Thermogutta terrifontis: one gene and its partner. The protein of the gene in region 1 binds, or shares a complex with, the protein of each later gene. Links are inferred from orthologs where the notes say so. Each region holds a gene or a part of one and is shown on either strand. Other genes may lie near its edges.

What was found.
Region 2: the proteins of smc (region 1) and THTE_RS16605 are in contact, whole or in part, in a crystal structure (PDB 3ZGX), measured with the Bacillus subtilis proteins. The link is inferred for Thermogutta terrifontis from one-to-one orthologs.

The regions. Positions count from the first base shown.
Region 1 is NZ_CP018477.1:553,937-562,016, reverse strand. What follows is about bases 1,864-6,101. They hold smc (chromosome segregation protein SMC), read left to right. Parts: upstream 1,864-2,253; coding sequence 2,254-5,901; downstream 5,902-6,101. In the rest of the region: THTE_RS02045 (aldo/keto reductase), read right to left, coding at 1-947; THTE_RS02040 (desulfoferrodoxin), read left to right, coding at 1,422-1,802; THTE_RS02030 (diguanylate cyclase), read left to right, coding at 6,111-7,844. UniProt on the Bacillus subtilis protein: Required for chromosome condensation and partitioning.
Region 2 is NZ_CP018477.1:4,482,803-4,489,433, forward strand. Bases 1,960-4,748 are described here. They hold THTE_RS16605 (segregation and condensation protein A), read left to right. Parts: upstream 1,960-2,831; coding sequence 2,832-3,665; downstream 3,666-4,748. Other genes in these bases: THTE_RS16600 (mannose-1-phosphate guanylyltransferase), read left to right, coding at 1,960-2,763; THTE_RS16610 (MBL fold metallo-hydrolase), read left to right, coding at 3,752-4,699. In the rest of the region: THTE_RS16590 (sugar phosphate isomerase/epimerase family protein), read left to right, coding at 1-312; THTE_RS16595 (DUF4261 domain-containing protein), read left to right, coding at 753-1,523; more of THTE_RS16600, read left to right, coding at 1,636-1,959; THTE_RS16615 (response regulator), read left to right, coding at 5,233-5,694; gltX (glutamate--tRNA ligase), read left to right, coding at 5,773-6,631. UniProt on the Bacillus subtilis protein: Participates in chromosomal partition during cell division. May act via the formation of a condensin-like complex containing Smc and ScpB that pull DNA away from mid-cell into both cell halves.

The DNA of each region.
Region 1 (8,080 bases):
AGCTGCGCCAGCTCCTGCTCTGAAAGCGGTTGCGGGTTGCGGAAATAAGCAAGGTCCTGATGGAGTTGCTCGACACTGTTGATTCCTAAATTGACGCTCGCTACCCCCGGCAGCGAAAGGGCATACCGGATGGCGGCCTCGATGCGTTCGGGCTTATCGGAAACCAATCGGCCGACGGAATTCGGGTTGCCGTAGCTTCCCTTGGCAGGATCGGCACCGCCCAGCACTTTCATCGCGATGATCCCCACCTGCTTCTCCCGCGCGATGGGAAGCACATCTTCCTCGAAGTTGTAGGTGTGTCGATCAACGTAATTGACGGCCGCCAAGAGGACGTCCACCTCGCCGGTGTTCAGAAACTGAGCAAACCGGCCCGGCAAATTATGACCGGAAATCCCCACAAAGCGACATTTGCCCGCCTTCTTTTGCTTGACCAGCCAAGTGAACACGCCTTCCGGATCGAGAGCGCCTTCCACCTTACGGTTGCCCACACTGTGGTAATAGAGGAGGTCCACATAATCGGTCTGCAAAAGGCGGAGCGACCGACTGAGCGAGCGTTCGCCTTGCTGCACCGTGTCGGCGGGCACCTTCGTCGCCAGGAACACCTCTTTCCGCCGGTTCTTCATGACCAGGCCGACACCTTCTTCCGCCCGTACATAGGCCGGGGCTGTGTCGATCGAGTTAATCCCCGCATCGATCGCCGCGTTAACGACCGCGGCGATTTCCTCCACCGATCGCGAATTCCCACACGGAGCGGTGCCCAGCGTGAAGATGGTGATCTGCTCGCCGGTGCGCCCAAGCACACGGCGCGGGAGCGGTTCGCTGTTGACCGCCGCGGCAACACTGAACTGATTTTTGGTGAGCACGGCTGGAACAAACACGGCTCCGCCGGCCAAGACGCCCGCCTGCTTCACGAAATCCCGACGGGAAAGAGAACCGCGATTTGTCATGGCTGGATCCTTTCTTCTCTTCACATGGACAACTGCAAACCGGGCCAGAAGTCCCCGAATGACTCAAGGAAGCTCTACACAATTTGTTATTTAACTAATCGCCCAGACCGATGTCCTGCGTATGGTTTTCGGAGCACAACACCCGTAGCGGCGATTCATGAATTGCCCCTGCCAACCGCAAATTTCAACTGATCCGACGTGAACTACTCGGGCAAACCCCAAGCCCGAGGAATAAAGACGGCGGAATGGATGACCTCGGCCAACCCCGCCATGTTGGCTCGACAACACGCCATTATTGTCAAGCGAAGCAAAATAAAGTCAAATAGTAGCAAACAATTACCGCATTGCGGTGATCCAAAAGGGGCCTGCGGTTCCCCACCGCAATTCCGTGTTGTATGGGTTCTCTCAACTCGGTCGGAGGGTATTGGTCTCACATCCCCTGGTCTTGGTCCTTCACTGGGAGGAGGTCGGCTCATGAGTGACAAACATCACCTGTACCGATGCGAGGAATGTGGCCGTATTGTGGAAGTGGTGGATGCCGGCCGGGGCACGCTCACCTGCTGTGAAATGCCCATGAAGCATCTTGTGGAAAACACCGTGGACGCGTCCAAAGAAAAACATGTCCCGGTGGCCACCCGGGAAGGCTCCTCTTTCCATGTCAAGGTCGGCAGTGTGCCCCACCCGATGACCGCCGAACATCTCATCGAATGGGTGGAGGTGGTCACGGAAGAGGCCGTGTGCCGGGTGGAACTTCAGCCCGGGCAGCAACCCGAAGTGAAATTACCCGCCACAAAAGGAGCGGCGACCATCCGTGCATACTGCAATTTGCACGGGCTGTGGAAAACGGACGTGTGAGCCGATCCCGTTTCAACCACGCACAGACACAAGCCCCGCAAAGGCGGCCACGGCCAGAAATGTGAAAGCAAGCACAAGCTGAAGGGCAACCACGCTGGAATCCTTGAAGTAAAGTTTTTTCACACTACCAAGGACCTATGTCGTCTTTGCAGGGGGCCAAAAAGTAGGGGAAACGTCGTATATTTGCGGCATTCCGCGGCGCGAAAAGGCCGGCACGCAGCAGATCCCCTATAGAACATTCAATTTGCCACATCCGAGGGGCCATCGCCGGGCCACTTCCGCCCTCCCGTTAAGCTCCTTGTGACCCCGTCTCAAAAACGACCTCGTCCTGATTGGTGGAATCGGGTATCCTGGGGAAAATAACCCGAACTGGCGCGCGACGAAGACGGCAGGTCACCCAAACGTCGTATGCTCCCCCACAGATCCTGACTGGCGTGAGAATCTGGGAGATATGCTCAAAGCGTTGGAAATAGTGGGCTTTAAGAGCTTCGCCGACCGGACCCGGTTTGAGTTCCGTCCGGGGATCACCGCCATTGTCGGGCCAAATGGCTCCGGAAAGTCGAATGTTGTTGACGCCATCAAGTGGGTCCTGGGCGAGCAAAGCATCAAGAATCTCCGCGGAAAGGAGATGACGGATGTCATCTTTAATGGGTCGGCGACGCGGCGGCCCCTCAATTTCGCGGAGATCACCATCACCCTCGATAACTCCCGGGGCATTTTGCCCATCGATACCCCCGAGGTTCACATCACCCGGCGACTCTATCGGAGCGGGGAAAGCGAGTATCTCATCAATCGGCAGCCCTGCCGACTGCGGGATATCCGCGATTTGCTGGCGGGCACCGGCCTGGCCACCCAGGCTTACTCGGTCATTGAACAGGGCAAGATCGACCAGCTTCTCCAGGCAACCCCGTTAGAACGCCGGGCCGTGTTCGAAGAGGCGGCCGGTATCAGCCGATTCAAAAGCCGCAAGCTCGAAGCGCAGCGGCGGCTGGAGCGCCTCGAACAGAATCTCGTCCGCCTCCGCGACATCGTGGAGGAAGTGGAAAGCCGCCTCCGCGTGGTCCGCTCCCAAGCGGGAAAGGCCCAGCGCTATCAGAAATACGCCGAGGAACTACGCTCCCTGCGGATCCATCTGGCAAGACTCGATTGGCAGAAATTCAATCAGGAACTTGCTCGATTGGAAGAGCAAGAGAACCGCCTGGCTGGGCTTCAGGCCGACCTTTCCGCCCAGTGCGAACACCTGGAACAGGAGCTAGCCACCGCGGAAGACCTCCAGAGCCGGTGCGACGAACAGCTCTCCACTCTGCAGAAGGCCCTTTCCGTCAATCGCGAACAAATTGCCGCGGCGGAAGCCGAACTCGAACACGAGCACACCCGATCCCGCGAACTGGAACGGGAATTGACACGGCTCAGAAAATCCCTGGCAGGTTTGACGCTCCGTGCCGAAGACGTCGAGACGCAGCGGCATTCCCTGGCGGAGGCCCTGGCGGCAGCGGAGTCGCAATATCGCGACCTCGTCCGCCAGATCGCCGAGGGCGAACGCCTCCTCACGGAGCGCCTCGAGGTTCTCGACCGTCGCCGAACGGAGTATGAGGAACTCCGCGCGCGGCACTGGGAACTGCTTCAAAAATCCCTCGCAGCAGATGCGGAAGCCCGACAGCACGAAGGCCAGTTGCAGGTCCATGCGGCAACGATTCAACGGTTGCAACAGGAACGCGAGCGGCTGCAACAGGTCATCACCGACCTTGGCCAGGAGCACGAGGCCGTTCGCCGTCGGCACGAGAATGTGCTTCGCGAACTGGAGGACATCCAGCACGGCATCCACCTGGCTACGGAACGCCGTGACCAGTGCCGCGAGGACTGTCTTCGTGTTCAGTCGGAACTGGCCGAGCTGCAGGAACGACGGACGGCGGCGCGGGAACGTGCCCGACTGCTTCAGGAATGGGAGGAACGCCTGGAAGGGATCGATAGCGGCGTCAAGGACTTCTTGCAGCGAATGCGCCAGAGCGGTGACGGCGCAGCGGCTTCTCTTTGCGGCCTGGTCGCCGATCTGTTTCAGGTGGAGCTACAGGTGGCGTTCCTCGTGGACGCAGCGCTGGGAGACGCCCCCCAATGGGTCGTCCTTCGAGATAGCCGTCCCTTCCTGGAGCAACTTCGGCAGGGCAATGCGGGCCTCACCGGCCGGGTCGGCGTCTTCTGCCTGGACCGCCTGGAACCCGCCGCCGCGGCGTCTTCCCACGAGGCCGTTGCCCGCGAACTGGCCGCCGTTCCCGGTGTCCTCGGGAACGCCGAACAATTTGTGATGGTCCCCGAGGAGATCCTCCCTCTTCGCCGCCTTCTTTTGGGGAATGTATGGTTCGTGGAGTCCCTGGAAACAGGGCTGGAGCTGGCGCGTCGGTATCCCCAAAGTCGGTTTGTCACCATGGCGGGAGAGGTGGTCACTTCGGATGGTCTGGTGATCGCCGGCCCCAAAAGCGCCGTGACCGGCCTCATCTCCCGACGCAGCGAATTGCGGAGCCTGCTTCGGGCACTTGCCGAATGGGAGCAGACCGCCGGAAAACTGGAAGCACACCTCCAGGAAACGCGACGAGCCTGGGAGGAAGCCGAGACCCATCTGAACGAGTTGACGGAACAGCGACGCCGCCTCGCCGATAAACTCCGCGAAATCGAACAGCAAGAGCGGCAACTGCAGCGGCGGACCGAGGAAAGCACGCAGCGCTGGCAATCCATTGAGAGTGAATTCGCCGAGCTGGATCAGGCCTGCGAGAAACTCCGGCAATCCCGAGATGCGGCCGTTCAGGCTAAGGGTGATTACGAAAACGCGGCACGCCAAATCGAACAGGACCTGGCGCGACTGGGAGAGGAAATATCTCGACTGGAAAACGACGTCCAGGAACATCACGGCCTGCTCACGGCACTCAAGGTCGAGCTGGCCAAAAGCGAAGAACGACTGCAAGCCCTTCGTCACGAACTGCGACGACAGGAACAGGCGGCGCAGGAACGCCTGAAAGAGTTGGCGGATCTTCAGCTACGTTTTTCAGAAACGGAAACGGCCTGGCGGCAATCCCAGCGAAAGATCCTCTCTGTGGAGATGACGCTGGCTGAACTCTATTCCGCAAAGGACGGTCTCACGCTTGCCCTGCACCAGGCAGGAGAGGAGCGGGAAGCCGTCCACAAGCAGCGGCAGGCCCTTCAGCACCGCCTCCAGGAAACGCGTCGCCGCCTCAAGGAAACCGAGGAACAACGACACAAAATTGATCTCGAGCTCAACTCCATCCGGCACGAAAAAGCGACCCTGCTCCAGCGGGCGGAAGAGGATTACAACATCTCTCTGGCAGAAATCGATCAGCCCGCCTCACCCGAGGAAACACGCGACCGGGCCGAAATCGCCGCGGCCATCGACGATCTGCGTCGGAAGATTCACTATTTGGGTAACGTCAACCTGGAAGCGCTGGAGGAACTCCGCGAACTCGAGGAGCGCTACAACACACTCTCCAGCCAGTATCAGGATCTCGTCTCAGCGAAAGCGGCGCTTTTGCGGATCATCGAACGGATCAACGCCGACAGCCGCCGTCTCTTCGCCGCGACCTTGCAGACGGTGAGCGAACATTTCGCCATGCTGTTTCGGGAGCTCTTCGGCGGAGGCCAGGCCAGTATTGAGCTGGAGGAAGGCGTTGACATACTGGAAAGTGGGATCGAAATCATCGCCCGCCCTCCCGGAAAGGAACCCCGCAATATCTCACTGCTCAGCGGTGGGGAAAAGAGCCTGACGTGCGTCGCATTGCTTCTGGCCATCTTTCGCAGTCGCCCCAGTCCGTTTTGTGTCCTTGACGAGGTGGACGCGGCCTTGGATGAAGCCAATATCGATCGCTTCACCCGCGTGCTGCGGGAGTTTCTCTCACTCACACAATTCGTCATCGTCACGCACTCCAAGCGCACCGTCACCTGCGCGGACACGATTTACGGGATCACAATGGAAGAGTCGGGGGTGTCCAAACGCGTTTCTGTTCGATTTGAGGACCTCAGCGATAACGGCGAAATCTTGAGCACCGCCCCGGCGAGAAGTGAATCTTCACGCACCCAGGAAAAAGCGGCCTGAAATGGGAGACTATTGCCCCCCGCCACGGGGTGAACTGGTCGGCGAAGCTCTTTTTTTCGGTTTTGCTGTTACACTCGGCTCCTTCACTACATCCCTGCCCGATTTGAGGCTCTCCAAGGGTTGAAAAACGGTGTCGCGTGCCACGGGCTGGGCTATGGTTACAGGGAAGATGTGGATTGCTGGGAACGCAGACTGTGGTGATGAATCGTATGAGCGAGGCACAAACCAACCGCGTTTTGGAGCCGGAGGGCTTCATCACTCCCCAGCCGACTGTGGAGCCGAAGGATGCGCCCTCCGGCCAGACGGACAACATGTCCACTGTTGCACCATCTGGGGTCACCGCACCGATTCATATTCGGAACATCATTGTCGCTGATGACGACGATCTCATTCGAAGGATTCTCGCACGGTGGTTGACTCGGGCCGGCTATTGCGTGCGGGAGGCGGCCAACGGCAGCGAGGCCCTCCAAATGGCTCGTGAGGAGCCGCCCGACATTGTGATCACGGACTGGGAAATGCCGGGCGTGGAAGGCCCTCAGCTCTGCCGCGAAATCCGGCGGTTGCCCCTACCACATTACGTTTATTTGCTCATTCTGACTTCCCGGAACGATCCGAAATGGGTCGTGGAGGGGCTGGAAAGCGGGGCCGATGACTTTCTTTCCAAACCGATCCGCGAGGCGGAACTGGTGGCCCGACTTCGGGCAGCCGCTCGCATCCTGGAAGGCGAACGCAAACTCCAGCAACTTGCCCGCACGGATGCCCTCACCGGGCTTCTCTCTCAGCGCAGTTTTTACGACATTCTCTCCTACGAATTCCAGCGGGCCCGACGAACCAATCGTCCCCTCAGTTGTGCGATGCTCGACCTCGACTTTTTCAAGCGAATCAACGATGTATACGGGCATCCGGTGGGCGATGTGGTCCTTAAGGTCGCAGCCGATACACTCCTCCGTTCCTGCCGGCACTCCGATGTGGTGGCCCGATATGGCGGTGAAGAGTTCTGCGTGCTGCTTCCGGAAACGACCGAAGAGCAGGCCGTCAATTGGGCGGAGCGATTTCGGGAAATGTTGCGGGCAACGCAAATCGATGTGGTGGATAAAAAGCTCACAGTGAGCTGTAGCATCGGCGTTTCCGGTCTTTACGAGGACACACTCACGCCCGAACAGCTCGTCGATCAAGCGGATCAGGCCCTGCTCTGTGCTAAACGCACTGGCCGTGACCGGGTGGTCAGTTTTCGAACGGTCAACCAGAATGTGGAATTCAATCTGGACGAGTCTCATCGACGTCATGACCTCTTCGAGGGGATTTTGGCGGAGCACGTCATGACGCCCATCGTGGCCCCTCTCCAGGGCGATGAGACAGTGGAACACGTGGCGGCTTACTTTCTCCGCTCACGCATTAGCTCCGCTCCCGTGGTCAACGAAAACGGACAACTCATCGGAATCGTCTCGGAAAAGGACCTCATGGAGGCCATCACTTCCTCGGAAGGCTGGAACCGTCCCATCTCGGAGCTCATGCGGCCCCACGTCATCACGTATCCCGCCGACACGCCGGTGCGGGTGATCTACGAGTTCCTCTGCCGCGTGGCCATGCGACGGGTGATCATCACCGACCGAGGCGTTCCCGTCGGAGTGGTGAGTCGGGCCTCCCTCCTCCGCTGGTTCCGAAACCTTGTGCTTTCGGAGCGCGCCCGGGCAAACGGCCAGCAACCGGCGGGAGATAACACCGCGGAAGAGATCATCCAGGACGCGCTCAACCAGATCGACCAGGAACGCGACAAGATGGCGCAAAAACTTGCCGAAAAACCACCAGACCTTTGCGCCCATCTTGTGGGAGCTGCCAGCCGGATTCAGGAACTCGCTGTGGACATCCTTGCCTTCGCCTCGGCCGTTCAGAATCCTCTTGGGGAACACTTCGGTTGCGGTGCGAGTTCCATAGTCGATTAACAGTCTTTCCCCGCTGCAGGCCAGTTTCGCCGGGCACGACGATCTCGCCGAATTGCTGGAGAGGCAATTCATGAATTGCCCCTACAACATCGGAGGGACCCGCTTGTCGGGCCCGTTTTTCCCGGAGGGACGTTTTCCGGAGGGACCTGCTTGTCAGGTCCGCCGTTCAACGTTTGATCATCCATCCCTAATATCGGGCACAATGAGCGTGCCCTCCGGATGATTTCTCGGAGGGA
Region 2 (6,631 bases), 3.9 Mb from region 1 along the record:
GCCGTGCTCTGCCATCACGCCAAAGGACTTGGCATCTGCCTGGATCCCAGCTACTTCATATACGGTCGGGCGTCCCCCCCCAGTATGGAGCCGATCCTTAAATACGTGCGGCACGTCCGACTGCGCGACACCAAAAAGGACCGCTTTCAGGTGAGAGTGGGCCAGGGAGAAGTGGAGTACAGCAAGCTTCTTGCCAATCTCAGCCGGTACGAATACGATCGGGCCCTTTCGATCGACATCCTTCCCGAGCCAGGCGTGGACCAAAACGCCGAACTCCGGAAATTCCGGCTCCTTTTGGAAACACTTCTTTGAAACACGCTGGATTCCTTCGGCCGCACAAAGGACGCAATCACAACAGCCGTTGGCATCGGAAGTTATATACCTCCCAATCCCGGCGGTTGCTTCAAGCGCGCTGCGATGGAACTACTGTACTGTTATGAGTGATGTTCGACCGGACGTCGGGGCAATTCACGAATTTCCGCTACCGGAATTCGGTGGGGCCGTGCTCCATGCAGCATGGGAGCGATTCATCAAGCCCCGGAAGAAAATGCATGAGTGAATTTCGGATCCCTTTTGCCTTGCTCTTTTTTTCCGGCTGCGCTAGAATGCGCAAGTCACGCGGATGTCCGTCGGCAAAGGGATACGACTGGGGATTGGTCGCCGATGAGGGCCTTTGCGGGGGCACCCGGTGGTCACAATGGCGCCCTCTTACTGGGCGTGTAAAAACGTGCGGAGAGATTGAGAGGTGATTTATGGAACCCCCGCTGGCAATGGTGTTGTTACGGTCTCCTACCAAACCGTCTTTGGAAAAGCTCGACGAAGCCCTCCAGGCAAACTGGGAGGGTCTCCCGGCCCTTGAGGAAGCTCTCGTGGCGCTGCCCCCGGATCTGGATTTGCCGCCATTTCAGGCGATTCGGATAGGCGATACCGTGGCCTTCATCCTTTCGGAAGATGACCCCGTTCCGAAAGAGGATCTCGAGCTCGCCTGCCTGTCGGCCTGGTACTGGCCGGATGCCCATGAGGCCATCGATAAGCACACGGCGCATCTGGTCGTTGTTCTGCCCGAACCGCCGCAGGATCCCCTTGAGCGGTACATTCTTCTGACTCAAATCACAGCGGCTCTGGCTCAGATTACGGATTCCGTGGCGGTGTTTTGGCCCCGTTCCCTCCTGGTCCACAAGCCGGAAGACTTTATCAATTCGGCGCGACAGATGGGACCGGGGCAGTTTCCGCTGGAGCTGTGGGTGGCCTTTCACGGAGAGATCGAGGAGGATCAAACTCTGACTTTATTCACCCGGGGTATGGCGGCCTTTTCACTTCCCGAAATTGAAGTCTACAACACCCGGCAGCAACCGCAGTTTGTCTACGAGCGGGTGTACAACATCGCATATTATCTGCTCGAAAATGGTCCGGTCATCCATGATGGAGAGACGGTCGGGATGAGCCAGGACGAGCAATATAAAGTGCGGATCGGTCCGTCCCGCCTTGAACCGCGGATTCGGGCTCTCCAGGTGGAAATGTGAGCTGAGCCTCCCCGGGGACGTCCATCTTCCTTGGGATGATTGTCCCGGATTGCACTGTCACATCAGGTGAGAGCAAGCGAATGGATTAAGGGAGTTTCGGGAGACGGCACACATGCTCCATGCGGTGATTTTGGCTGGGGGATCCGGAACCCGCCTCTGGCCGGAGAGTCGCGCCGCCCGTCCCAAGCAACTCCTGCCCATCGGGGGAGAGAAAAGTTTACTCCGGGCCACGGTGGATCGCGTTCTGCCGCTGGTTCCTCTGGATCGTATCTTCGTGGCGACGAGCAAAGATTTAGCGCCTGCAATCGCGGAAGAGCTGTCTTTTCTTCCCCGGACGGCGATCCTAGTGGAACCGGCTCCCCGCAACACGGCACCGTGTTTGGGCCTGGCCGCCGCTCGGCTTCTGCGGGAAGACCCGGACGCGATCATGGCGGTGTTGCCCGCCGACCATGTGGTGTCGCCGGATGAAGCGTTTATCCAGGATTTGCAAACCGGCGTGCGGCTGGTCATGGAAGATCCTCGGCGGTTGGTGACGTTCGGCATCCCGCCTACATATCCCTCACCCTCTTTCGGCTACATTGAGCGCGGTGAACCTCTGGCTCTTCCCGAGAGCAGTAAACTTGAGGAGCCCGTTCGGACGGAGACAGCGCCCCAACACCGAATATTTCAGGCGCGACAGTTCTGGGAAAAGCCATCTCGGGAAACGGCTCAAAAATACCTGGAAGCCGGTACTTTCTACTGGAATGCGGGCATTTTTGTTTGGAAGGCCGCCACTTTGTGGCAGGCGCTGGAGGAGTACTGTCCGGAAGTTTTTCAGCCCCTTGCCCGAATTGCCGCAGCCGCTGACTCACCCCGATTCGGCGAGATTCTGGAATCCGAATTCCAGCAGATCAAAAGCATCTCCATTGACTATGCGGTGATGGAAAAGGCAAACAATGTTGTCGTGATCGAGGCGACGTTTCGCTGGGATGACGTTGGTGGTTGGCGGGCACTGGAGCGGCTGCTGACCGTGGATGAGAGAGGTAACGTCGCTGATGCCCCGCGGGTGATCTTTTGGGATGCAGATGGCACGATCGTTCACAGTCGCCGGGATGACCATCTTATCGCCACGCTGGGGGTCAAAGACCTGGTTGTTGTGGTCACTCCGGACGTCACACTTGTGGCTGACAAAAATCGCGAGGAAGATGTTCGCAATCTTCTGAAGGAGCTGGAACGGCGGGGATGGCGGGAGTATTTGTAATGCATCGCGGCAAAGGATTTTAGAACGTGTGGGGTATGCCCGGGCCCATGGCCGAAAGGTGAACCAGAATGGCGGGTGGAACGACAGAATTCCGCGTCAATCTGGACGTCTTCCGCGGCCCGCTCGATGTTCTCCTCTACCTCATTCGCAAACACGAGCTGGCCATCACGGAGATTTCGGTTTCAGAAATCGCGGAACAGTTCCTGCAGTTTGTGGAATCAGCCCAGCCGCTGGATGTTGACACGGCAGCCGACTATCTGGCCATGGCAAGCTGGCTGGTGGAGCTCAAATCTTATGAACTGTTACCGCACGGGGAGGAGATGCCAGAGGAATTTGTCTCCGAACCGCGTGAAGAATTGGTCCGGCGGCTTCTGGAGTACAAGCGCTACCGGGATCTGGCGTATCTGCTTGAGGAGCGTGCCAAAGAATGGCAAACGCGTCTCCGGCGTCTGAGCGATGACCTCGGGGAGAGCCCGATTCAGCCCGCGGATGAACCGCTGCAAGAAGTCCACCTGTGGGACCTGGTCCAGGCTTTTTTGAGGGTCCTCCAGGAAAGCGAGGTCCAGGCAGGAACGACGCTCGTCTATGATGACACCCCCATCCAGGTCTTCATGGAGCGTATCTATCGGCGGTTGCTCGATTGCCAACAACTCGCGTTTCGCGAACTCTTCTTGCCCGGGATGCACAAATCCACGCTGGTTGGGATCTTCATGGCGGTGCTGGAGTTGGTACGATTCGGCTTTATTCGTGTCCACCAAGAAGAACTCTTTGGCGAGATTCTCCTCTCTCTCCGCGAGGACCGCCCCCCGTATCACCCCTGGGAACCGCCTCCGGCAACCGAAGAAGGGGAGATGGCCAACGGCACGACCACTGGGCAAGCCTCTTCCCAAAGCGGACAATAGACGTTTCCATGAAGTTGGCTGGGGCTTACCGGGCTTATAGTGACGCTCTTTGGAACAAGGGCGGAAATCACCCACCTGGAGACGTGATGGTCCCTTCGGAAAAGCGTGCCGCGGTGAGTTCGGAAAATCGCAAATCACAAAATCATGATGAGCGGTGTTTGGGAGCTTCCGGCGAAGAGGCCCTGAAGTCGGTCCTGCTAGAAGATCTGCCGATCAAGAGGCTCTCGCACAAAAACATCACCATCGAGGGGTATTCCCGGGCCGCCTTTCAGACCTACTGGCGGATCCCGGAGTTCCGGCTCGGTTTTGATCTGGGGGGCCAACCGTGGGCATTCATGGGGACGCCCTCATGGTTTGTGTCACACACCCATATCGATCATGTGGTGGCCCTTCCGGCGTATGTTTCGCGGCGGCGGATGATGAAGATGGAACCGCCCACTATTTACCTGCCGGAACAGGCCGTCCCGCTCGTGGAAAGGCTCCTTCACATCATCGCGCGGCTGGATCGGGGACGCCTTCCCTGCCAGCTTGTGCCGACAGCGCCTGGCCAGGAAGTCGAGCTCTCCCGAGAACTCGTCGTCACAACGGTTCCCACCCAGCACACCGTCCCCTCGCTGGGATTCATCGTTTGGGAACGACGGAAAAAACTGAAACCGGAGTTCCATGGGCTGCCCGGCGAGAAAATCCGGGATCTGCGTCTCAGTGGCGTGGAGGTCACCAACGAAATCCGTCTGCCGCGGGTCGCCTATCTCGGCGACACACGGGTGGACGTCCTGGACGAGTACCCCGACCTGTACCGGGCAGAAGTGCTCATCATGGAGGTTACTTTTCTTTCGCCCCATCACCGTGGGGAAAAGATTCGGAAATTTGGGCATGTGCATATTGACGACCTGGTCGCCCGGCGAGACCGCTTTCAGAACGAGCTGATCATCGCCTCCCATTTCAGCATCCGCTACACGCCGCGATTGATTGAGAAGCTCGCCCGAAAGGCAATTCCAGATATGCTGGGCGGGCGACTCCAATTATGGCTGTAACCTTGGCCGCCATTTGGCGGGCAGCTTTGTGCCATATGTCGGGGTGGCTGACCCATCCCCACTTTTTGGAAGGATCTGTCGGAATCTGAAGCCATTGCCCGCGGTAAGGGGCATTCATGAATTGCGTCTACCGTGCAATCAGCGGTATACAGACCTGATAAGCACGTCCCTCCGAGAATTTTTTCGGAGGGGCACGCTCGTCGTGCCCGACGCAAGGAACGTAGCACAGCGGACCCGACGAGCGGGTCCATCCGACCATTGCCCGCGGTAGGGGCAATTCATGAATTGCCCCTACCAAACATCAAAAACTTGGCTCTGCCAAAATGCGGATGGATTAGGCCGCTCATCCAGCGGCCACGCGGCGGGTGGCTTCTGCCCCGTCCGAAAGGGCCAGCCTCCTGCGGAATAAGATCTCTCTCGGCGGTGATCGCCAGCGGGTATAATGGGCCGATATGCTAGCCACCGGCCCTGTGTTCCCATTCCGCTGGGCGCAGCAAATTCTGGCGGAGAGCGAAACCACCATAACGAGGGGGATGATGAGTCAAAAGAGTAAGATTCTCATAGCGGACGACCACCCCACCAACGTGGAGCTTTTGGAAGCGTATCTGTCCCAGTGCGACTGCGACATTTACGTCGCCAGCGATGGACTGCAAACCCTGGAGCTTGCCCGCAAAGTCCATCCCGACGTCATCCTCCTCGACATCATGATGCCCAAAATGAGCGGGTTTGAGGTTTGTCAGCGGCTGAAAAGCGACCCCGCCACCAAAGACATCATGATTCTGATGGTGACAGCTCTCAATGAGTTGGGCGATATCGAGCGGGCCGTGGCGGCGGGATGCGATGATTTTCTCAGTAAACCCATCCATAAGCCAGAATTACTCAAACGTGTCGAAAACATGCTCAAGCTCCGTCATGTGACGGATGAGCTGGAGCGGCTTCGCGCGTACATCGACGCGATGGAACAGAGACGGCAGACCGGCCCCACCACCACCTAAGCTCGGAACTCTATCTTGGGTTCGCTTATACCTTTACACTTCATGGCAGAATAACGATCCGGAAAAACACCAAATACGATGAGCGTTCGCACGAGATTTGCCCCCAGTCCGACGGGTTACCTCCACATTGGCGGTGTTCGCACGGCCCTCTTCTGCTGGCTGTTCGCCCGCCGTCATGGAGGACAGTTCATCCTGCGGATTGACGACACGGATCAGCAGCGGAATGTTGAAGAAGCCCTCCAGCCGATCCTGGATGGTTTGCGGTGGCTGGGGATCGATTGGGATGAAGGGCCGGAAGTTGGTGGGCCGCATGCCCCCTACTTCCAATCGCAACGGTTGCCCATCTATCAGGAGGCTGTCCGTCGCCTGCTGAAAAGCGGTCACGCATACTGGGACTTTGCGACGCCGGAGGAAATTCAAGCGGAGCGGGAAGCCGCGCAGGCAGAAAAACGGCCGTTCGTATACAGCCGCCGCTTTATGGCGGAAACGGAAGCAGATGCCGCACGATTCCGGGCCCAGGGTCGTCAGGGCGTCGTGCGACTGAAAATGCCCCGCGAGGGGAAGCTCGTGATTAACGATCTCATTCGCGGGCCGGTGGAATTCGAGTGGTCCCAGGAACAGGACCATGTCATCCAGCGATCCGACGGGACGGTGCTCTACCACCTGGCGAGCGCCGTGGATGACCACGAGTTTGGTATCACACACGTCATTCGAGCGGAGGAGCACCTGTCGAACACTCCTCGGCAGGTCTTCATCCTCCAGTCACTGGGCTATGAAGCGCCCCAATTTGCCCATCTCCCAGTTGTGGCCGAGCCAGGAAGCAAGGTCAAGCTCAGCAAACGGAAACTCGACAAGTACCTGAAAAACCGGGACTTTGCCGAGCTCATGGAACTCGGCCAAAAGATCGCCCAAAAGATTGGACACGCAGCCTCCAGCG